DNA from 4 places in the Nocardia canadensis genome. Region 4 is predicted to be linked to each of the others. Evidence: riboswitches for the same ligand, from Rfam matches in the RefSeq annotation. Region 4 holds a riboswitch; each other region holds the start of a gene.

Region 1 (5,764 bases), 110 kb from region 4:
TGGTGGACCGACAGTGACGACGAGATCGAAGAAGACGCGGGCCTGCACGACGGGGGATACAAGAAATGATTCGCCGGCCCGCCGTACTCGTCGCCATCGCTGCGCTGCTGACCTCCTGCGGCATATTCGGCAAAGACCAAGTGGACCTGCGGCCAGGACTACCGGATGCCTTCGGCGCGCGGATCACCGATAGTGAATTGCGGATCTGGACCGGATCGCGGTGCCTTGGCGCCGAACGGGCCGTTCTCGCCTTCGAGCCGAGCCACTCCGCGCTCATTCTGGTTCCCGCGAGCGGAGCGGGAACCGATATCGAGTATTTGACAGTCGGACCGAACCCCGGCTGGAAGATCGCGGAGCCGCTCCCTCCTGGCTTCGAGTGGAGAAACGAGAGAAAGCTCTACCTCACGCAGATCGACGCGGGTTCGGGCGTGGCCGCCGACATCGAGACCATTGTGCGGGACTCCGCGGCGCACCCCGCCGATACCTACTGGTTCCAGGGAGTGGGCTGGCTGAACGCGGCCGATGTCGCCGCGCAGGACGGGAAGACCTTCCGCTCCTTCTGCAGTCCCCACCCGCTGTAACAACCGATCGAAAGCCCCAGGACGGCCGGCCGAGTCTCGTTTCGAGAGGCTGACCCGGGGCATTCGCGGACTCAGCGCAGGGCGTGGTCGAGGTCGCCGAGGAGGTCCTCGATGTCCTCGAGGCCGATCGAGATGCGGACCACGCCGTCGGAGAGGCCGATCGAGGCGCGGCCTTCGGGGCCCATCGCACGGTGGGTCGTCGTGGCGGGGTGGGTGATCAGGGTCTTCGCGTCACCGAGGTTGTTGGAGATATCGATGATGCGCAGGCGGTTGAGGACCTCGAAGGCGCGCTTCTTGCCGTCGTCGCCGGCCAGTTCGAAGGTGACGACCGTGCCGCCGCCGGACATCTGGGCGGTGGCGAGGGCGTGCTGCGGGTGGGACTCGAGGAAGGGGTATTTCACCCAGTTGACCGACTTGTTCGTCTCCAGGAACCGGGCGACCCGCAGCGCCGACTCGGTGGACTGGCGCACACGCAGCGGCATCGTCTCCAGGCCCTTGAGCAGGGTCCAGGCGTTGAACGGGCTCAGCGCGGGGCCGGTGTGGCGCATCAGGTTCTTGACCGGGCCGTCGATGTAGTCCTGGGCGCCGAGGATTGCGCCGCCGAGCACGCGGCCCTGGCCGTCGATGTGCTTGGTGCCGGAGTAGACCACCACGTCGGCGCCGAGTTCGAAGCCGCGCTGCAACAGCGGGGTGGCGAAGACGTTGTCCAGCACCACCTTCGCGCCCGCGGCGTGCGCGAGCTCGGTGACCTTGCGGACATCGACGAGGGTCTGCATCGGGTTGGCCGGGGTCTCGAAGAACACGGCCTGGGTGGGGACCGAGAGCGCCTGCTCCCACTGCTCGAGGTCGTCACCGTCGACGAAGACGGTCTCCACGCCCCAGCGCGGCAGGATCTCGTTGCACACCACGAAGCACGAGCCGAACAGGCTGCGGGCCGCGACGAGGCGATCGCCCGCCTTCAGCAGCGCGCCCAGCGCGGTGAACACCGCGGACATGCCGGAGGCGGTGGCGAACGCGGCCTCGGCGCCGTCGAGCAGCCGGATGCGCTCCTCGAACATGGCCACGGTCGGGTTGCCGTAACGCGAGTAGACGAAGTGCTCGACCTCGCCGGTGAAGGACGCCTCGGCGGCCTCGGCGCTCTCGTAGACGAAACCCGAGGTCAGGTACAGCGCCTCGGAGGTCTCCTCGAAGCCGGAGCGGCGCAGGCCGCCGCGGACGCCGAGAGTGGCCGGGCCGACGCCCTCGGGCAGTGGCTTGTCGAACGAACCACCGGTGATCATGCTGTTCTCCTTATGCCTGACGCCACGGCAGGCCGACCGCGCGCCAGCCGACGCTGCCGCGCTGCCCGAACGCGTCGGGACCGCCCTCGAAACCGTCCAGCACGTTGTAGGACGGGGTGATGCCCGCCGCGGTCGCCACGGTCGCCGCCCCGATGGAGCGCTGGCCGGAGCGACACAGGAACACCACCGGCGCGCCGTCCGGCCGATCACCCAGCGCCTGCTCGAGCTGCGCGCCGAAGTTCGGATTGCGGGTTCCGGTGCCGTCGACCCACTCGATGAAGTGGGCCGGGCGCTCGATCGAACTGGTGTCGGGGATACCGATCTGCGCCCACTCGCCTTCGGTGCGCACGTCGACCAGCACCGCGTCGGGGTGCTCGGTCAGGATCTCCCACGCCTTCTCAGGGGTGATGTCGCCGGCGTAAGTCATGTCGAAACCTCCTGCGTGAATCCGCTCTTGCCGTGCCGGTTGTCCGGGCACACGGCCAGGTCGTCACCCGGAGCACCCCACCGCGGAGGAGGGTTGCCGACCAGCGAGCCGGGGCTTGGCGCTGGTACTCATGACCTTGCGATCTGAGATTGCCCCGGCACAGGTCACCGTGTCAAACAGTGCTACGGAGTGCAGACCAGCCAGGTGCCGTCCACCCTGGTCAGGTTCCAGGTGCTGGTGGCGGACGTGTCGCCGATCTGCACGGTGGCGTCGATCTTGGCCCGGTCGCCGTTCACCGTCGCCTTGTCGAAACTCTTCTTGTCGATCGTCACTGCCGATTTCGGGCCGCCGAGCCGCTCCGACAGGCCGGATTTCTCCTCGTCGAAGCCGGGGCAGGCGACACCGGCCGGCGGACGCAGCTCGCTGCGCGAGCGCGCGTCGATATAGTTGGTGACAGCGGCGGCGAGACGGTCGGCCTCTGTGACATTTTTCTCAGCGGGCGAGAGCAGACCGCCGAGCACGATGCCGATGAGCACGATGACCGCGATCACCGCGGCCGCGACGAACGGGACGATGGAACGCTTGTCGGTCTGATCCACCACGATGGGCTGGTCGTCCGAGCCTGTCTGCTCCTCGTTCATGCTGTAATCCTGACAGACCCGGTGCGGGCAACCACACCGCACGCCGGGTGGCCACAACGCCGCAGATAGAATCGCCAGAATGCGGTGCGCTGCCGACTCGGAAGGCAGCTGCCAGCAGCCGGATCGTCAACTTAGCCTAAGCTAAATCGACGCCGTCAACAGTTCTCGACCAAAGGGTGCGCGTAGAAAATGACCGAACAGAGTGCAGCGACCCGCCCGCTCCGCATTGCGATCGTGGGCGCAGGACCGGCCGGTATCTACGCCGCCGACGCATTGATGAAGTCCGATGCCGATGTCAGCATCGACCTCTACGAGCGCATGCCCGCGCCCTTCGGCCTGATCCGCTACGGCGTCGCCCCCGACCACCCGCGCATCAAGGGCATCATCACCGCCCTGCACAAGGTCCTCGACAAAGACCAGGTCCGCCTGCTCGGCAACATCGACTACGGCACCGACATCACCCTCGACGACCTGCGTCAGTTCTACGACGCGGTCATCTTCTCCACCGGCGCCAACGCCGACCGCGCCCTGCCCATCCCCGGCATCGACCTCGACGGTTCCTACGGTGCCGCCGACTTCGTGTCCTGGTACGACGGGCACCCCGACGTGCCGCGCTCGTGGCCGCTGGACGCGGAGAAGGTCGCCGTGCTCGGTGTCGGCAACGTCGCCCTCGACGTGGCGCGCGTGCTGGCCAAGACCGGTGACGAGCTGCTGCCGACCGAGATCCCGCCGAACGTCTACAAGGGGCTCAAGGCCAACAAGGCCGTCGAGGTCCACGTCTTCGGGCGCCGTGGCCCCGCCCAGGCCAAGTTCACCCCGCTCGAGCTGCGTGAACTCGACCACTCGCCGACGATCGAGGTCATCGTCGATCCCGAGGACATCGACTACGACGAGGGCTCCGAAGCCGCCCGCCGCAACTCCAAGCAGGTCGACATGGTCGCCAACACCCTCGAGCAGTGGGCGATCCGCGACCAGGGCAACCGCCCGCACAAGCTGTTCCTGCACTTCTTCGAGTCCCCGGCCGAGGTCATCGGCGAAAACGGCAAGGTCGTCGGTCTCAAGACCGAACGCACCCAACTCGACGGCACCGGCAACGTCAAGGGCACCGGCGAGTTCAAGCAGTGGGACGTGCAGGCCATCTACCGCGCCGTGGGGTACCTGTCGCAGAACATCACCCAGCTGCCGTTCGACGACCAGGCGGGCACCGTGCCCAACGAGGCAGGCCGCGTGATCTCCGACGAGACCGCCGAAGGCTCGGCCCGCTTCATGCCCGCCACCTACGTGACCGGCTGGATCAAGCGCGGCCCGGTCGGCCTCATCGGCCACACCAAGGGCGACGCCAACGAGACCATCGCCTGCCTGCTCGACGACGCCAAGGACTTCACCCCGGCGCCGCAGCCCGAGCTGGACGCGGTCACCACGTTCCTCGAGGGCAAGGGCATCCCGTTCACCACGTGGGCGGGCTGGTACCGCCTCGACGCGCACGAGCGCGCGCTGGGCGAGCCGGAAGGCCGTGAGCGCGTGAAGGTCGTGGAGCGCGAGGACATGCTGCGCGCTTCCGAGCCCAACAAGGTCTAGCCTCGGACGTCGGAGCCGAACTGTTCCATTCCGCCGAACTCGAGGCATTCTGTACAAGTGTTCGATGCCCACGTCCACATCATCGATCCGCGGTTCCCGCTGATCGAGAACGAAGGCTACCTGCCTGACCCCTACACCATCGCGGACTATCGAAAGCGTATGGAGCACTTCCATGTTCGCGGTGGTGCGGTGGTCAGCGCGTCGTTCCAGGGGTCCGACCAGTCGTATCTGAAGGCCGCGCTGGCGGCCCTCGGGGACGGCTGGGTGGGGGTCACCCGACTGGATCTGGATGCCACCGACGACGAGATCATCGAATTGGATCGCGCCGGCGTGCGCGCGCTGCGGTTCAACCTCAAGCGCGCCGCCGCCGACATCACCGAGATGACGTTGCAGGCGCTGCGCGCGCACGAGCTGGCCGGCTGGCACGTGGAGCTCTACATCGACGGCCAGATGCTGGCCTCGCTGCAACCGGTGATCTCCAAGCTGCCCGCGCTCTCGATCGACCACCTCGGCATGTCCGAGGAGGGCCTGCCCTACCTGCTGGACCTGGTCGATCGGGGCGCGCGGGTGAAGGCCACCGGTTTCGGCCGGGTCGACATGGACGTGGCCGAGACGCTGCGCCGGATCCACGCCGTCAACCCGGGCGCGCTGATGTTCGGCTCCGATCTGCCCGGCACCAGGGCGGGCAGGCCGTTCCGGGACGCCGACGTGGAACTGATCTGGCAGGTGGTCGGCGCCGACCTGCACGCCGTGCTCGAGGACAACGCCAGGGAGTTCTACCGGCTGCCGGTCGCGGACCGGCCCGCGGCCGATCCCCTGCCGACCACGCCGATCCCGCGCACCGACAACCCGACGGTGCCGATCCCCCGCGACGAACTGCCCGGCGCGGGCGAGCACACCCGCCCGCTGCCGGTCATCGAATAGCTCAGGCCAGGATCGCGCCGGTGAACCAGACACCGGCGGCGATCAGCGCGCCGAACAGCTCGACCAGCATCGACAGGCCGACGCCCTTGAGCGCGTGTAGCGTCGCGGGCCAGGCCAGGTCGTTGGTCTTGAGCCGGTACAGCTCGGCCAGGTACACACCGAGCACGAAGCCGATGAACAGGCCGACGATCGGGATGACGAAGAACCCGGCCACGCCGAGGATCGCGCCGCACAGCAGCGCCTTGTTCGACACCCCCGCGTCCCGCATCCGCCTGCCGGGCCAGGTGTACTTCACGACGCCGGAGATGACCAGCGCCACCGTGGCGATCGCGA
Region 2 (5,764 bases), on a different contig from region 4:
CCGTTCGGCCAGCTCCGGCGGGACGGCCTCGCCGCCGAAGATCAGCAGGCGCACCGAGTCCAGCGCCTCGGCGGGCCAGGTGGCGGCCAGCGTCGGCACGGTGGAGACGATGCTGATCTCGCGGCGCATCAGCCACGGGCCCAGGTCGGCGCCGGTGCGGACCAGGTCGCGCGGGGCGGGGACCAGGCAGGCGCCGTGGCGCCAGGCCAGCCACATCTCCTCGCAGGAGGCGTCGAAGGCGACCGACAGCCCGGCCAGCACCCGGTCGCCGGGGCCGATCGGGGCGCGCTGCAGGAACAGTCGGGCCTCGGCGTCGACGAAGGCGGCGGCATTGCGGTGGGTGACCGCGACGCCCTTCGGGGTGCCGGTCGAGCCGGAGGTGAAGATGATCCAGGCGTCGTCGGCGGGAGTCGGCAGGGTGTTCCAGTCCGAGGCGGGCGTGCGGCCCGCGGCGGCGGTGGCCGACTCGATGCCCGCGGCCGTGGCCAGCGCGCTCACCCTGGCCTCGCCGAAGACCAGCCGGGCCCGCTCCTCCGGGTCGTCGGCGTCGACGGGAACGTAGGCGGCGCCGCAGTAGAGGACGGCCAGGATCGTGACGTACAGCGCGGCGCTGCCCGAGGGCATCCGCACGCCGACCCGGTCGCCGGGGCGCACCCCCGCGGCGGTCAGCTCGGTCATCCTGGCCTCGATCGCGGCGATCAGCTCCATGTAGCTGAGCACGACGGTGCCGTCGTCGATCGCCGGTGCGTCGGGGTGGGCCAGGGCGGTGCTGGTCAGGATGTCTACCAGGGTGCGCGGCGGCGCGGCCAGATCGGCGCGCAGGAGTGGATCACGCAACCGGCTCGCCGGGTCCTCAGTGCGTGGCTCGAGCATGGCGCTCAGTCCACCTCTCATCGGTCGACCCCCATCGGTGGTGTTTGTTGTTTCACGGGCGGGTTACCGGAGGGCAAACGGGATGGTCACCAGATGCCAACGGTACTCGGAGAAGGTGTGGCCGGACGGCAGCGCGAGGCGTGCCGCCGGCGCCGATCACGACGGCGAATCCGGTGATTCGCCGAGCGCGGTCAGCGTCAGCCGGTGCAGGGTGCGCTGTTCCTCGGGATCGAGCCGCTCCAGCACGCGCGCGGTGGCGTCGGCGATGAGGCGGTCGGTGCGCTTGCACTGCTTGCGCCCGGCGTCGGTGATCCGCAGCCGGTATTTGCGGCGGTCCTTGCCGTCGCGGGTGCGTTCGACCAGGCCGGCGCGTTCCAGCGCGTCGATCAGCCGGACGACTTCGCTGCGGTCGATGCCGAGGGCGTCGCCGACCTTCTTCTGCGTCAGGTCGGCGTTCTCCTCGATGAAGGTGAGCACCCAGTGATCGCGCAGCGGGACGTCGATCTCGGCGTGCAGTGCCTTGGTGAGCCGTCCGAGCGCGTACACCGGATAGCGCGGCAGGCCGCGGACGGGGTTCGAGTTCGTGGACATGATCGGCAACCCTAACAGATAGTGGGGGAACTCAATCATTTGGGTCATCCATCATGGATGAGGCAGATTGTTGGGCGATTCGCGGGCGGGTGGCAATCCGGCGGCAATCGGGTCTCGGCCGGGATGTCCGATTCCTTTGTGGCCGTGAGGATTACCTTTCGGATGTCGGAACCGGTCACGGCGCGGGTCGGTGGGGCGGGTCGTCGCCGTCGCGAGCGCGGCGGGTGCCACCGGTTCCGACGGGCCGATCGTGGGTGGTTGACAGCTCGCCGGATCGTCTGCCACTCTCGAAACAGGTCACGAGTACCAGCGACAAGCCCCGGCTAGCTGGTCGGCAACCCTCCTCCGCGGTGGGGTGCTCCGGGTGACGACCAGGCCGCCGTCCGCAGTGGGCGCGGCAAGCGCGGACTCGCAGCACCCTTTTCGGGAACGAGTCCCTGAGCCGACGGGATTTCGTCATGACCGCAGTAATCGACCCCACCTGTGCCCTGGCCACCGTCTCCGGTGCGGACCTGCGGGTTCCGCTCGTGCAGGGCGGGACCAAGGACTACGCCAACTTCGACTACGCCGCGAGCGCACCGGCCTTGCAGCAGGTCACCGACCGGATTTCCAAGCTGCTGCCGTACTACGCCAGCGTGCATCGCGGCGCCGGATACGCCTCGCGGATCTCCACCGAGTGCTACGAGGCGTCCCGTGGCGCGGTCGCCCGGTTCCTCGACGCCGCCGACGACCAGGTCGTCGTGTTCACCCGCAACACCACCGATTCGCTGAACCTGCTGGCCGGCTGCGTGCCCGGCGAGACCGTGGTGCTCGATATCGAGCACCACGCGAACTTCCTGCCGTGGACCGCGCACGGGCGCCGGGTCGTGCGGGCCGCCGATACCGTCGAGGAGACGATTCGCCGGGTCGTCGCCGAATTGTGCAGCAAGCCCGCCGCTTTGCTCGCGGTGACCGGCGCCTCCAACGTCACCGGTGAGGTGCTGCCGCTGGAGCGGCTGGCGACCATCGCCCACCTGTGCGGCGCGCGGATTCTCGTCGACGCGGCGCAGCTGGCGCCGCATCGCCGGATCTCCCTGCGCGAGACCGGCGTCGACTACCTCGCCTTCTCCGGGCACAAGCTGTACGCGCCGTTCGGCGCCGGTGTGCTGGTCGGTCGGCGGGACTGGCTCGACGCCGGCGAGCCGCACCTGGCCGGTGGTGGCGCGGTGCGCGAAGTCGGTGTGGCGCAGGTCGACTGGGCCGCGGCGCCGCAGCGGCACGAGGCCGGTTCGCCGAATGTGCTCGGCGCGGCCGCCATCGCCGCCGCCTGCGACGCGCTCGCCGCGATCGATCCGGAGGAGCTCGTCGCCCACGAGCGGTTCCTGGCCGACCGGTTGCGCGACGGGCTGGGTGCGATCCCGGGCGTCGAGCTGATCCGCATCTGGTCCGACAGCCCGGACTGTGTCGGCATCGTCGCCTTCACCGTGGCCGGCTATGCCCCCGGTGAGGTCGCCGCCTACCTCTCCGCTGAACACGCCATCGGTGTCCGCGACGGCCGCTTCTGCGCCCACCCCCTCCTCGCGGCCCTCGGCCTCGACGCCGCCCTGCGCGCCAGCATCGGCCTCGGCACCACCGCCGACGACGTGGACCGCTTGATCACCGCCGTCGCCACCCTCGTCGAATCCGGCCCCACCTGGACCTACGCCGCCACCGACGGCCTCTGGAACCCCACTCCCGAAACCCGCCCCCTCTCCGGCGCCGCCCTCACCGGCGCCGCCCCCTGCCTCATCGGCTGAGCCGCCACGGTGCGGTCGGACGTGCGTGTCCGGCCGCACCGCTCTGTCCCCATCGGGAATGTGCCCCGGTGATCCCTACAAGAACTGCGCTGCCGCGCGCGCCGCGGGCGCGGCGCCGCTCCACCGTGGCGAGCCCGGCTACAGATCCGGCTTGGACGCCGACGGTGACGGTATCGCTTGCGACAGGGGCTGACCTGCCGATCGGCGCCCCGGCTCGCGCAGCGGCGTTGTCAGGTGTCGAGGGCGGTGGGGCGGTGGTATCTGCCGTTGTAGTAGAGGAGGGGGGCGGCGGACGGGGATTCCCTGGTGTCGTCGTGGACTCGGGTGACCAGGCCTACGGCGAGGGTGTGGTCGCCGATGTCGATGAGTTGGTGGAGGGTGGCGCGGAGCCAGATGGGGGTGCCGTGCAGGACCGGTTCGCCGGTGTCGAGGGTGGTCCACAGGGAGCGGTCGGTGAAGCGGTCGGCGGCGGTACGGGAGAAACGGTGGGCCAGGTGGTGCTGGTGTTCGCCGAGGAAGTGGATGACGACCGAGTCGGCCGCGCGCAGGGCCTCGATGCTCGAAGACGTATGGGCGATGTTGAACGACACCAGCGGCGGTTCCAGCGACAGTGAGGCGAAGGACGTCGCCGTGAAGCCGACGGGGCCCGAGTCCGCTCCGATCGTCACCACGGTGACGCCGGCCGGATAGTGCCGCATCGAGGCCCGATACTGCTCAGCGGTGATCCCGCTCAGATCATCGGGGACGACCAGTTCGGCCGGAATACGTCGCGCATCACCCACCGCCCCAAACTACGCCTGCGGCGCGACCGCACCCATCGCCCGGTCGTCGCGCTGTGCGCCGATCGCGCCGGCCTTGTCTTCGGTGAGCACGCGGAACGCGAACACGACCTGCCACAACCCGATGAACAGGGTGGGCAGCCGCTCATAGAGCCCGGCGGAGGAATCCGCACCCGCCACGGTGTTTTCGAACGCAACGAAGAACGCGCCGACTGCCGCCAGCGACAGGACGCCGGTGGCGACCGAGAAGGCTGCCCAGCCGCGGAAGGGGCGACCCGCGGCGGCGAACGCGGCTACCGGGAACGCCAGGAAAACCACCAGCGCGCCCATGCTGTGCACCGTGCCGATCGCGGTGACGGCATCGGACTCACCGGCGGGGAATCCGAGCGCAGGGTCGGTGGGGGCAACGCCGATCAGGACCAGCCCCGCTCCCGCGACGAGCAGCGACACATATCCCGAAGTCCGGATGGCCGCCGAACGCCGGAGCGCCTCGGCGAAGCACAGGGTCAGCACGCCGTAGACGACGAAGTTCGCGATTTGTATCCAGCCGTGCCGGCCAAGGCTGAGCGTGCTGATGGTGTCGTGCGAGGAGTCGTAGTCCGGCTGCACCGCACCGTTGACGAGATAGGTCAGGACGAAGAGAACGGGACCGGTCGCACCCGCCGCCACCATGGCATGCGTACAACGTATACTCATGTGTACAACGTACACGGATTGTGCGTACGTAGTACACACGAGAGAGAATCAGGCGTGACATTCCTCTGGGAACGGCTTGCGCAGGCCACCGGCGCACCGGGTAAGGCTCTGTCCGCTCAGCGCATCGCCGCGACGGCGGTGGCCGTTGCCGACGCCGACGGACTCGACGCGATCACCATGCGCCGCCTCGCCGCCGAGCTGGGCGTCGCGCCCATGGCCGCCTACCGCCACGTGGCGAACAAGGACGAGGTGCTGGAACTGATGGTCGACCTCGTCTACGGCGAGATCGACCTGTCCGCCGGGATCGACTGGCGCACGACCCTGCGCGAGATGGCACTGGCTGTCCGCGCTCTGATCCTGCGCCACCCGTGGCTCACCCGCCTGTCGGCCCCGCAGATGGTCTACGAGCTGACACCGCATCGCATGGCGCTGACGGAACTGGCTCTCGCCGCACTCCACGACGACCTCGGCCTCGACCTCGATACCGCGATGGCGGCCTGTCGCACCGTCTCCATGTATGTCCAGGGCGCGACCAGCGCCGAAATCGGTCTGCGCGACCTCATGGACGATCGCGGCTGGACCACCGGCGCGGATGCCCGCGCGGGTCTCGCCACACACCTGCGGTGGCTTCTCGACACCGGCCGCTATCCGACCTTCCAGCGTTACGCCCAGGCGGCGGACCGCAAAGACGACCTGCGATGGCAGTTCGAAACCGGCCTCGATCAGGTCCTCGACGGAATCGGCTGCGCCGCACACTGAATCGCCCGAACCGATTCACCGGCGTGGCAAAGCGCCTCGGACTCAGTCGACCTCGATCGGCAACCCGGCGGTGATCCGGACGAGTTCGCGGAAGTTGGTGCGGAACACCGTGTTCGGATGTCCACCCGCGGCCCACACCTCGGTGTGCTCGGCCAGGGCGGTGTCGACCCAGGTGGGCAGATTGGTGGGATGGCCGACGGGGGCGGTGCCGTCGATCGGCTGGCCGGTGACGCGCTCGACCAGGGCGGTGGGCGCCGGGGTGAGCCTGCCCTCCAGGCGTTTGCCGGTCCG
Region 3 (5,764 bases), on a different contig from region 4:
TGGCGCGAGATCGCCAGCCGCAGGCTGGGCCGCTGACATGGGCGCGGCGGGCCGCTACCTGACCTGGGCGGGCACCGGTCTCGCCGCGCTGGGCGCGACCACCGCCGCCTACAACCTGGTCACGCTGCGCAGCCTGCCGCGCCGGGTCGCGGGGGTGATCGAACCGGTGACCGTCTGCGTGCCCGCCCGCGACGAAGCCGAGCGCCTGCCCGAGCTGATCGGCGACCTGCGCGCCCAGACCGGCGTCCCCCGGCTGCGCGTACTGATCCTCGACGACGCCTCCACCGACCACACCTACGAAGCCGCCTCGGCCGCGATCGGCGGTGACGATCGGTTCACCGTGCTGCGCTCGGCCGCCCACCCGGCGCCCGGCTGGACCGGCAAGGCCGCCGCCTGCGCGCGGCTGGCCGCCCGCACCGACGCCGCGGCCCTGGTCTTCGTCGACGCCGACGTCCGGCTCGCCCCGCACGCGATCGCGGCGGCGGTCACCGAATTGCGCAGGCGTGGAGCCGGTCTGGTGTCGGCCTGGCCGGTGCAGGAGTCCGGCTCGGCCACCGAACGCCTGGTCCAGCCGCTGCTGGCCTGGTCGTGGGCCTCGACGCTGCCGGTCGGCCCGGCCAATCACAGTCTGCGCCCGTCGACCGCGGTGGCGTGCGGACAGTTCCTGGCCGTCGACGCCGCGGCCTATCGCGCCGCTGGCGGCCACGCGGCCGTCGCCGCCAGCGCCACCGAGGACCTCGACCTGGCCCGAGCGCTGCGCCGGACGGGTCATCGCACCGCTTTGGTGGCCGCGGGCCCCAGCGCGGGCACCCGGATGTACGACGGCGCGGCCGAACTCACCGAGGGCTACACCCGCTGGCTGTGGTCGGCCTACGGCGGCCGGGTCGACGCCGGCGCCGCGGTGGGCGCGCTCGCGGCCCTGGCCTACTGGATCCCGCCGCTGGCCGCGCTCTGCGCTCGCGGCCGGGTCCGCCGCGCCGGACTGCTCGGCTACCTCGCCGCCGTGGCGGGCCGCCTCGCCGCCCGCGCCACCGAGACCCGGCAGCGGCCGACCCGCGCCGACCTCACCTCCGCGCTCGCCCACCCGCTGGGCGTGGCGCACTACTTGGCGCTGTGGACCCGGTCGCACTACCGCCATCGCACCGGCACGCTGCGCTGGAAGCAGCGCCCACTGGTCGCGCCGGAGACCGCGAGCGCCCAGCACGCCTGACGCGCCCGGCCGCGCTCAGCGATCGGTGATCCGCAACGAGAATTCGCCGCCCATCCCCCGGCTCGTCGTCAGGGTCAGCCGCAGCCGCGACATACCGTCGACGAGATCGCGATTGCCGCCCCGACGAAGATCCGGCCACAGCCACGAGATCCTCGAACCCCAAGCGATCCGGCGCCACGCGATCCGGCGCCACGCAGGAAGAGAGCAGATCCGCGGGACCACCCTCGAACATCGGGTCGGCGAAGGCCTTCGCGCGCAGGCGGTGGAAGGCGCGTGCGTATCGGGCCGTCGGCGCGTGCCCGGCGAAGGCGGCTGCCGCATGCGCTGATCCATCGGCCAGGACCAGCACCAGCATGGCGGCCAGGAACACCGTCGAAGCCGTTGGTGGCGTCGACCACCCGCTTGCCGCCGAGCGCGGCGGCGCGTGCGAGTCCGTCGAGTCCCCGCTGAGCCCTCAGGGAACCTCGGTGATCCCCACGGTCGGGAAGAAGAAGCAGGAGCGGCCCGCGTTGTCGGTGGTGCCGAAGACGGCGGCCAGGACGGTGCCGTGGCCGGTGTCGACCGGGACGGCCCGCACACCGCCGACCGGGATGGCGGCGAAGAGGAAGTCGCGGATCGCGGTCTCGGCGATGGGGCGCAGTTCGACGGGGACCTCGGGCGGGACCAGCGCGCGCACCACGTCGGCAATGGAGCCCATCGAGGCCAGCCCGCCGCGCCCGGTGCTGATATTGAGCCAGGCCACCTGCATGCCGGAGGTCTCGGTGGCCGCGGTGTCCGGTGCCAGGCCGTAGGGCAGGAAGGTGAACATCGTCTGGCCCGATTTCACGGCGGTGAGGTCGAGACCGGGGATCTGCACGGCGTTGGCGGGCCACGGGCCGGGCACCGCGCCCGCGACGGCGGGCACGAGCCCGAGGCCGTCGCCCGCGCAGTTCGCGGCGACCGTCGGGTACAGGAACGGTTGGATGCCCAGCGCTTTCAGGGTGTCGACGACGCTCTGATACGCGCCGAGCAGGTCACCGGGACCGGCGGTCGGGGTGGCGGCGGGCGCATCCCTGGTTACCGTCGCGGGCACGGCCGCCGCGGTGGGCGCGGCCAGCAGCAGCGCGGCGGCGCAGGCCGCCAGCGTGGTCAGGGCGGTGAAACGACGCGGCACGGTCACAACGCACTCCTCATCGACGCGGAGACATCCGACGCTACGCCCGTATCCGGCGGAATCCGCGCAGGTGAGGCGCGTCGTTTCGTCGGCGCGTCGCGGACAGTGTGCACCAGCGCCGCCCCGGTTCCAAGCTCTGCGCTCACGCTGATCCTTACCGTTGTGAAGTATCGCCGCAGTGCCACATGCTGATTCGGTACCGGCCCTGTGGTCGGTCACAACCATCCAGAGCGACCGAGAGACCTGGCTCCATGACGTCGCAGCAACCCGCCCGTTCCCGGGTGTGGGTGCTTCCGCCGGGTTCGATGGAGGAGCAAGAGTGGCGAGGTCTGCTGTCGCATGAAGTTTCTGTTGTTCACGCTGGTGACCCGGGCGGTGACCACGCTCAGCCTGTTCGACCCGGTGCGCGCGTCCGAGGACTACGCGACGCTGGACAACCTGGCGGATGGCCGGCTGGAGCTGATCATCGGCAAGGGCAACGGCCCCGCGCAGGCCCGGATCCGGCACGGCAGCGCGACCAGCCGCGAGTCGGTGGAACTGGCCGCGCGCCACGGTGATCCGCTGCTCTCGGCCGACGTCACCAACCCCATCGAGCCGTCTGCCGAACTGGTTCGCCACTATCGGCAGCGCTGGGCCCACTACGGCCGCGACCCCGCCGACGCGCTCGTCGGCGCGGGCACCGTGGGCTTCCACGTCGCCGCCACCTCCCAGCAGGCCAGAGCGGTCTCCACGCCGCTGTTCGAGGCGCGTCGCGCGCTGGCGCGAAAGCTGGGCCTGCCCCTGGTGTTCGACACCATCGACGACTTCCTCGCGCGCAGCTCCGCTCTGGTCGGCAGCCCGCCGGAAGTCATCGACAAGGTCGGCCGGTACCACGAGCAGCTCGGCCACGAGGTGATCCATCTCTCCGCCGAACGCGACGGTCGCGCCGACACCGACTACCTGGGCAGCCTCGAGCTGTTCCAGGCCGAGGTGGCGCCCGAACTGCGCCGCCGCATTCCCAGCCGTCCCCTGGCCGCAGGCCGCGAATTCTCTGGAGTCACCCCGTGATCGGTCCTCGTCATCGTTTCGCCGCCGCCGTCGGCGTCCTGGCTGTCGCCACCTCCGTGGTCGCGTGCGGCAGCGACACCGGCGGCGCGGGTGGGCAGGCCGGTCCGCCGCAGCCCGGCGGCACCCTGCGCTACGGGTTGTCCCAGGCCCCGTCGTGCTCGGATCCGGCCCAGGCCGGGTCGAACCAGACCATCTACGTCACCCGCCAGATCGTCGACTCGCTCACCGACCAGGACCCCAAGACCGGCGCGATCACCCCCTGGCTGGCCAAGAGCTGGGAGGTCAGCCCCGACGCCAAGGTGTTCACCTTCACCCTCGCCGACGGCGTCACCTTCAGCGACGGCACCGCGCTGACCGCGGATTCGGTGCGCGACACCTTCGACGCGATCGTCGAGCTGGGCGGTGCGAAGGCGCCGCTGGGCGCGAGCTACCTGACCAACTACGTCGGCACGACGGCGGTCGACAAGCTCACCGCCCGGGTCGAGTTCAGCCAGCCCAACGCCCAGTTCCTGCAGGCCTCCTCGACGCCGCAGCTCGGCATCCTGGGCCGGGCGACCAATGCCAAGCCGGCCGAGGCCCGCTGCGCGGGCGACAACATCGGCAGCGGCCCGTTCACCTACGCCGCCTACAGGCAGGACGTCTCGGTGACCCTGGCCAAGCGGGCCGGATACCACTGGGGCTCGGCGGTGTTCGGCCATCAGGGCGAGGCCTACCTGGACCGGATCGAATTCACCGTCGTTCCCGAGTCCGGCGTGCGCACCGGCAGTCTCGTCTCCGGCCAGCTCGACGCGATCAGCGACGCGCTGCCCCAGGACGCGCCGCAGATCGAGGCCGTCGACGGCCGGATCCTGTCCACCTCCAACCCCGGCACGCCGTTCGGCTTGCAGCTCAACGTCAATCGCGGCCCGCTGCGCGATCCGGCCGTGCGCCAGGCGCTGCTGCCCGCGCTCGATCGCAAGCAGCTCGTCGACACCGTGCTCGGCCCGCAGTTCAAGTTCGCGACCTCGTCGCTGGCCTCGGCGACCCCGGCCTACACGGACCTGTCGGCGAAGCTGCCCAACGACCCGGCCAAGGCGAAGTCGATCCTCGACCAGGCGGGCTGGGTGCCCGGTGCCGACGGTATCCGCGCGAAGAACGGTGAGCGCCTGAGCTTCTCGGTGACCTTCAGCCAGGTCTTCGCGGGCAACCAGGCGATCCTGGAGCTGGTGCAGCAGCAGCTGCGGCAGGTCGGCGTCGAGCTGACGCTCGATCTGGTCTCGGGCCCGGAGAGCACCGCCAAGATGAACTCCAAGGACTACGACTCCTTCTACAGCAACTCCACCCGCGCCGACGGTGACATCCTGCGCACGTCGTTCTCGCTCACCGGCCGCAACCTCAACGCGCGCGGCCCGATCCCGGCGCTGGACGAGACCCTCGACAAGCAGCTGGCCACCAACGATCCCGCGGCCCGCGCCGCGCTGCTCGGGACCGCGCAGCAGCTGATCCTCGACAACGGCCTCTACCTGCCCACCGTCGAGTTGTCCCAGGCGATCGGCGCGGCCGCCAACACCCAGGATCTGAAGTTCGAGGCCTCGGCCCGGCTGCAGTTCTTCGATACCTGGCTGAGCGGGCGCTAGTCATGGTCCGCTATGTGGGTTCGCGCCTGCTGCAGGCGATCTGGGTGATGTGGGCCGCGTTCACCATTTCCTTCGCCGTGCTGTACCTGCTGCCCGCCGACCCGGTGTCGATGGCCGCCGACGGCGGCGGCCCCGGCAGCGCCGTCGACAAGGCGGCGATCGCGGAACTGCAGGCGCGCTACGGGCTGGACAAGCCCCTGTGGGAGCAGTACGTGACCGCGCTGGGCAACGCGGTGACCGGCGATCTCGGCCGGTCCATCACCACCGGCCAACCGGTCACCGAGGCCCTGCGCGACGTGCTGCCCACCACGCTCGGGCTGGCCGCGCTGGCGCTGCTGTTCGCCACGCTCAGCGGGGTGGTGCTGGCCTTCGCCGCCACCTACACCCGCCGCCCGTGGCTGCGCAACACCCTCAACGCGCTGCCGCCGCTGGGGGTGTCGGTGCCGACGTTCTGGACCGGCCTGATCCTGTTGCAGCTGTTCTCCTTCCGGCTGCACTGGTTCCCGGCGTTCGGCGGGACCGGGCTGCGCGGCACCCTGCTGCCCGCGCTGACCCTGGCCCTGCCGATCGGCGCGGTGATCGCCCAGGTGCTCGCGGCCGGATTGCAGCAGACCTGGCGGCAGCCGTTCGCCGAGGTGGCGCTGGCCAAGGGCGCGTCGCGCTGGTGGGTGCAGCGGCGCCACGTCGCGCGGCTGGCGAGCGTGCCCGCGTTCACCATCGCGGGTGTGCTGGTCGGCA
Region 4 (5,764 bases):
CGCGGCTTCGGCGACGGAGCGTCCGAGCAGTTCCCTGGCGCGCCGCACCCCACTCGCCGTCCGTCCCGGCACCAGGTACGGCTCCACCGCGTCCAGGAGTTCCGCCGGCGCGCAGTCCGTTCCGCGACCGGAAGCCGCCCAGCTCGCCGCCACCGCGACAGCCATCGCCCCCACGATCGCCTCCGGGTGCCGATGCGTCACCTCGGCCGTCGAGGCCGCCTCCGCCGCGGCCCGATCGAGATCACCGGCGAAATACGCCCCGAGCGGGGCCACCCGCATCGCCGCGCCGTTTCCCCACGACCCACGCCCGTCGAACAGCGCCCCGGCCGCCTCCGGCCAGGGCCTGCCGTCCCGAATCTGATGCAGCACAGCGACTGTCCCGCCGCTGTACCCGCGATACGGTTCGCACCGATCGGCGAACGTCGACGCCAGCGCGTCCCGGTCGATGCGCCCCCGCCGGCGAATCTCGGTGAACACCGAACACGCCATCTCGGTGTCATCGGTCCACTCCCACGGCCCCGCCGGCGGCCGCCCGGCCACCAGTTCCGCCACCGACCGACCTGGCACGAAGAACTGTGCCCCCAGCGCATCCCCCACCGACAGTCCGTCCAGGCTGTCGCGAGCGGTCTCGAATTCCCTCACCATGTGCAGGTCATCCTGCCACCCGGTAGTGGTCGATGCAACTAGAACTACTGTCCGTGCTGATACCGGCGGCGGCCCGCCATGGATCGCGCCTGCGCCGTTTCGGCGACCGCTACTCGGTGTCCTCGTCGGCGTAGCTGAAGTCCTCGATGGTCCAGGGATCGGTGGGCTGGTCGCGCCAGGCGAGTCTGCCGGGGGACAACGTGGACAGCTCGATGACCGAGGAGTCGGCGTCGGTGACGTGCTGGATGGGCAAAAGGGTGGCGGTGTCGGCGCCGAGGGGGTCGCCGGAGCCGTCGCCGACGATCCACTCGCCGTCGGGGTCGCGAACGACGACCAGCGCGGGGCTCTCGCCGGTGGCGACGGTGTTGTAGACGTAGGCCGTGACCTCGGCGGGGAAGGTCAGTCCGTATGGCGGCGGGGGTGGGTCGCTCGGGTTGTGCTCGGCGAGTGCCGGTGTGGCGGTGCGCCATCGGTCGGTAGCGGCGCCGATGTCGTAGCACCACAGGCCGTCGGCATGGCCCTGGGCGAGGGTGGCTTTGGTCTCCTCGAGATCGCTGTCGGCGGGGACGTTCAGCGCGACCAGGCCGGTGGCGCTGCCTTCGCCCTCGACACCGAGCGGTTCGAAGGCGTCGAGCACGGCCTGGCGGACCTCGGCGCGCAGGCAGCCCTCGACCGGGATGACCCGGATCGTGCAGTTCCCGGACGGCTCGAGCACGTCCCCGGCCCACAGCACGCCCTCGTCGTCCGCCTCGACCGCGATCACGTCACCCAGCGCGACGCCAGTGGCGTGAAAAGGGATGTTGTCCAGCCGAACCCGCTTCTCGTCGAGCCGGACGGCCCACATCCGTTCCGTGCTGAACGCGTGCCAACCCGAGGGGTCGTCCGGCAGCCGGAACACCACCCGCACGTAGTCGGTGTCGTCGTCCTCGTTCACGGTCATGCGGGAGAGCATGCCAGGGCGATACGCCTATTTCCGGAGAAGGTCGGCGCGCAGCGCGGCGTGCAGCGGGCGCAGCGCGTCGACCGCGTGCCTGCCCCAATGCGCGATGAACGACAGTCGCCACTCGAACACCACGTCGTGCCAGTCCGATCCGGTGTCGAGCGCGTCGAGGCCGTGGCGCAGGTCGCGCCAGATGTCGGTGAGGTCGTCGGCCAGCGAGCCCGCGCTCACGGGCGCTTCGGTCGTCGTGTCGAGATTCGACCAGTAGAGGTCGGCACGGCCCAGCACCTCGCCCAGCTGCTCGAACCGCTGGAACCACCGATCCCGGCTGATGAAATCCGGTACCGCGGTCGCGGTCGGCTCCACGTGCGGTAGCGCGCACCCGGCCGCGACGAGCCCGGCGAGCACCGGCACGAGGACTCGTGCCAGTGCCGCCGGCTTCCGCTCACCGGTGAGTCCCTCGACGGCCGCGCAGTACTCGCGCGCGGCTCGGACGAACGTCTCGACCTCCGGCGGCTTCGCACTCATCCGGTAAGGATGGTCGGCTCGCCGAACCTCGGCAAGTCCCCTCAGACGCCGCGCACCCGCGTCGACGCGAAGGCCGCCGCCGCGCCACCGACGCCGAGCGCGGCGATGGCGAGCGCGACCGCGGCGAAGCCCGCGTGGGCGACCAGGCTGGCCACCTGGGGGCCCGCGCTGGCTCCGAGGAACAGGGCGAAGGTGTAGAGCGCGGTGGCCGCGCCCCTGGCCGCGCCCGCGTGCGCCGCGATCGCCTGGACCGCGGCGGGCGCTGCGATCGCGACCGCCGCCACGAACGCGAACAGCCACGTGCCGACCCAGAGCCCACCCAGCGGCACGGCGGTGAGCGCGGCCGCGATCCCGGCCGCGCCGAGGGCGGTGATCAGCCGGAGCTCCGGATTGATCGTCGCCAGCCTGCTCGCCAGCAGCGGGATCGCGATCATGGCCGGGATCGCGCTGGCCCGCAGGGCGAGCAGGGCCGTGCTACCGGTGCCGATGCCGTCGGGCGGGGCCAGCTGGATCCCGGTGTAGATGCCGACGAACGACCCGAGCACGGCCAGGCAGCTCAGGTAGAGCAGGGCGAGGCGGGGCGTGCGCAGCAGCGCCGCGAAGGCCACGCCGACCGAGCGTGCCGACGCGCTGCCGCCCGCCCGCTGCCCTGGTTCGAGCACCAGCCGCAAGACGACGGCCGAGACCGCGAACGCCAGCGCGCCCGCCACGAAGACCGCCCGCCAGCCGAACGCGTCGTCGACCAGTTGCGCCACTACCTGCGCGATCACGCCCGCGCCGAGGAACGAACTGGTCAGGCAGGTGAGTGCGAAGACCCGCCGCTGCGGCGCGATCCGCTCGGCGAGGTAGGCGAAGGCCGCCGGTGCGAAGAAGGACGCGGTCAAGCCCTGCGCCACCCTGGCGGCGAGGCCGGCGCCGAGATTCGGCGCGGCTATCACCAGCAGGGTGGACAGGGCGGTCGCCGCCAGGCCCCCGACGATCACCGGGCGGCGCCCCCACTGGTCCGAGAGCGGACCGGTGACCAGGAATCCCGCCCCGTAGGCCAGCCCGAACGCAGTGGTGGTCCAGGTGGCCGCGGCGCGGGAGGTGTCCCACACCGCGGCCAGGTCGCCCAGCACCGGCAACACCACGTAGAGCTGGCCGACGACGAGAATCCCGACGGCACAGACCGTCGCGACGGTCCGGCCGGTCGGCGCCCACCCCCGATCGGTCGACTCAGTAGTCGCCGGCGAGCTCACGCGCACGTTCCTGAGCCGCGTCGAAGCCGACCTGGGGGTCTTCGGTGAGTACGGTCGGGGCGAAGCGGATCTCGGCCACGTCCTTCACCCCGACGAACCGCAGCCAGTCCTGCACGAACGGGGTGGCGAAGTCGTTGCCGAACTGGATCGGCACCCCCGGCTGGTGCACGCCGCTGGTGTAGACGGTGACGGCGCGCTTGCCCTCGAGCAGGCCGCTGTAGCCCACCTCGGGATCGAAGGCGAACGCCCAGCCGGGCTGGGTGACGATGTCGACGTACTGCTTGAGGATGTAGGGCACGCCGTGGTTCCAGATCGGGATGTTGAGGACGTAGAGGTCGGCCGCGGCGAACCGGTCGAACACGGTGCGCGCCTGCTCCCAGGCGGCGACCTGTTCGGGCGTCTGCTCCGAGCCGGTGAAGACGGCCAGTTTGGCGGCGGCCGCGTGGGTGCCGAAGTCGGGCAGGCCCGCGTCGAACAGGTCGAGGGTGTCGACGCGCAGGCCGGAATCCCGCGCGGCGAGGGCTTCGATGAAAGTCTGTGCGATAGCGCGGGATTGGCTGAATTCGCCGCGGGCGGAAGCGTTGATGTGCAGCAGAGTGGTCATGGGAATAGCAGTACCGAGCCGGGTGAACGTCGACAATGATTTGTCGCAGGCTGCGCTGATCGGTCACCGATTTCGGCCGGCACTTTTTGTCTCGAGCTGATCGCAAATCGGTCGTGCGCCGATCGCCGCAGCTAGGGCCGTATCCGACTGTCCCGGAACGGCATCAGTGGTGGTCATGAATCGCCGGACGCCGCGTGACCTGCTGCTACATTTCCTCCCACGGTCACGAGTATCAGCACTTTCGAGCCCCGGCTCGCTGATCGGCAACCCTCGCTCGGCGGTGGGGTGCCCCGGGTGACGACCAGGTGCTCTCGACAGGGAGAGCGCAAGCGCCGAAGGGTTCTTTCGTGCGTTCGGCATGTTCGAAGGAAAAATCAGCAATGAGCAAGTTCTCGATCGGCTCGCGCCGTCGTGTCAAGATTGTCGCCGGTGCGCTGGCGGCGGTGACGGTGGCCGCCGCGGTGGTCGGTTGCAGTGATTCCGGTAGCGGCGAATCCGCCGATGGACCGGTATATTTCGGTGTCTCGGGGCCCCGGACCGGTCCGTCGGCCGAGTACGGGCGCCTGTGGCAACAGGGCTTCGAGCTGGCTCTGGACGAGATCAACGCCGCGGGCGGTATCAACGGCCGCAAGGTCGAATTGAAGTGGGAGGACTCGCAGTCCGATCCCAAGCAGACCGTGCCCATCGCCACCAAGTTCGTCGACGACAAGTCGATCATCGCCGAGCTGGGCGACTTCTCCTCGCCTGCCTCGATCGCGGCGTCGCCGATCTACAACCGCGGCAAGCTCGTCCAGTACGGCTTCACCAACTCCGCGGTCGACTTCACCAAGGCGGGCGACTACTCGTGGAGCCCGTCGATCACCCTCGACGTGTTCCAGGAGCGCAATGCCGAGTGGGTGTCGAAGAAAGCCAAGAAGGTTTCGGTGGTCTACCTCGAAACCGACTGGGGTAAGCAGGCTTTCCAGTTCTTCGAGAAATTCGCCGCGCAGAAGGGCGTGGAGATCGTCTACTCCTCGCCCATCCTGCCCGACTCCACCGATGTGAAGCCGATACTGATCAAGGGCCGCGAGGCCAACCCTGACGCGGTGGTGCACCTGGGCTACGGCCCCGACGGCGCGCTGGTGGTCAAGCAGCTGCGTGATGTGGGCTTCACCGGCCAGTTCTTCGGTGGCCAGAACACCCCGCAGTTCATCTCGCTGGCCGGCGCGGCCGCCGAGGGCGACATCGTCAACGGAATCTTCAGCCCCGCCGACCCGGACCCGAAGGTGCAGGACTTCGTCACCAAGTTCCGCAAGAAGTTCAACACCGATCCGGGTGACTTCAACGTCTACGCCTACGACGCGCTGCACGTGGTGGCGCAAGCGGCCGAGAAGGGCGGCGCGACCCGCGAGGGCATCCTCGACGGTCTCCGGACCGAAACGCAGTTCACCGGAATCGGCCTCGGCACCTTCGCCTTCGACCAGGAAACGCGACGCCCGAAGGGCGTGACCCCGCGTGAGCTGGTGCTGAAGGAAGGCAAGTTCGTGCCGACCGGCAACCGCTGATGTTCGACACGCTGATCGCCGGTGTGGTCCACGGCAACGCGTACGCGCTGCTCGCCGTGGGCATCACCCTCATCTTCGGTGTCACCAATGTCATCAACTTCGCGCACGGCGCGGTGTTCGCGCTCGGGTCGATCCTGGGCTGGTGGTTCATCGCCGAGCAGGGCCTTCCGCTCTGGCTGACCATCGTGCTGGTGCTCGCGATCACCGCCGCCGTCGGTGTGCTCATCGATGTGCTGGCGGTGCATCCGCTGCGCAAGGCGCCCGC

What was found. A riboswitch is a leader RNA that binds a small molecule or an ion and turns the genes downstream of it on or off. The one in region 4 is predicted to bind S-adenosylmethionine.
Region 1: linked by a shared signal. The riboswitch ahead of Q7X29_RS32815 (rhodanese-like domain-containing protein) and the one ahead of Q7X29_RS32240 (ABC transporter substrate-binding protein) in region 4 are both predicted to bind S-adenosylmethionine.
Region 2: linked by a shared signal. The riboswitch ahead of Q7X29_RS04285 (aminotransferase class V-fold PLP-dependent enzyme) and the one ahead of Q7X29_RS32240 (ABC transporter substrate-binding protein) in region 4 are both predicted to bind S-adenosylmethionine.
Region 3: linked by a shared signal. The riboswitch ahead of Q7X29_RS03860 (LLM class flavin-dependent oxidoreductase) and the one ahead of Q7X29_RS32240 (ABC transporter substrate-binding protein) in region 4 are both predicted to bind S-adenosylmethionine.

What each region holds. Positions count from the first base shown of each region.
Region 1 is NZ_JAVCWB010000010.1:2,065,933-2,071,696, forward strand. Features, by position in the region: gene Q7X29_RS32800 (hypothetical protein) at 1-69, shown strand, start outside; gene Q7X29_RS32805 (hypothetical protein) at 66-581, shown strand; gene Q7X29_RS32810 (O-succinylhomoserine sulfhydrylase) at 653-1,861, opposite strand; gene Q7X29_RS32815 (rhodanese-like domain-containing protein) at 1,872-2,288, opposite strand; SAM riboswitch class IV at 2,307-2,424, opposite strand; gene Q7X29_RS32820 (Rv0361 family membrane protein) at 2,471-2,929, opposite strand; gene Q7X29_RS32825 (FAD-dependent oxidoreductase) at 3,119-4,507, shown strand; gene Q7X29_RS32830 (amidohydrolase family protein) at 4,565-5,431, shown strand; gene Q7X29_RS32835 (DUF456 domain-containing protein) at 5,433-5,764, opposite strand, start outside.
Region 2 is NZ_JAVCWB010000002.1:222,956-228,719, forward strand. Features, by position in the region: gene Q7X29_RS04275 (Pls/PosA family non-ribosomal peptide synthetase) at 1-873, opposite strand, end outside; gene Q7X29_RS04280 (MarR family winged helix-turn-helix transcriptional regulator) at 1,030-1,464, opposite strand; SAM riboswitch class IV at 1,760-1,874, shown strand; gene Q7X29_RS04285 (aminotransferase class V-fold PLP-dependent enzyme) at 1,923-3,239, shown strand; gene Q7X29_RS04290 (excalibur calcium-binding domain-containing protein) at 3,298-3,432, shown strand; gene Q7X29_RS04295 (flavin reductase family protein) at 3,470-3,937, opposite strand; gene Q7X29_RS04300 (DUF998 domain-containing protein) at 4,031-4,729, opposite strand; gene Q7X29_RS04305 (TetR/AcrR family transcriptional regulator) at 4,769-5,473, shown strand; gene Q7X29_RS04310 (YbaK/EbsC family protein) at 5,516-5,764, opposite strand, start outside.
Region 3 is NZ_JAVCWB010000002.1:126,164-131,927, reverse strand. Features, by position in the region: gene Q7X29_RS03875 (LppM family (lipo)protein) at 1-36, shown strand, start outside; gene Q7X29_RS03870 (glycosyltransferase) at 38-1,210, shown strand; gene Q7X29_RS03865 (hypothetical protein) at 1,665-2,369, opposite strand; SAM riboswitch class I at 2,582-2,675, shown strand; gene Q7X29_RS03860 (LLM class flavin-dependent oxidoreductase) at 2,703-3,410, shown strand; gene Q7X29_RS03855 (ABC transporter substrate-binding protein) at 3,407-5,026, shown strand; gene Q7X29_RS03850 (ABC transporter permease) at 5,029-5,764, shown strand, end outside.
Region 4 is NZ_JAVCWB010000010.1:1,955,214-1,960,977, reverse strand. Features, by position in the region: gene Q7X29_RS32265 (ADP-ribosylglycohydrolase family protein) at 1-645, opposite strand, end outside; gene Q7X29_RS32260 (DUF4265 domain-containing protein) at 755-1,585, opposite strand; gene Q7X29_RS32255 (DUF5063 domain-containing protein) at 1,613-2,113, opposite strand; gene Q7X29_RS32250 (MFS transporter) at 2,155-3,351, opposite strand; gene Q7X29_RS32245 (FMN-dependent NADH-azoreductase) at 3,329-3,955, opposite strand; SAM riboswitch class IV at 4,177-4,293, shown strand; gene Q7X29_RS32240 (ABC transporter substrate-binding protein) at 4,336-5,499, shown strand; gene Q7X29_RS32235 (ABC transporter permease) at 5,499-5,764, shown strand, end outside.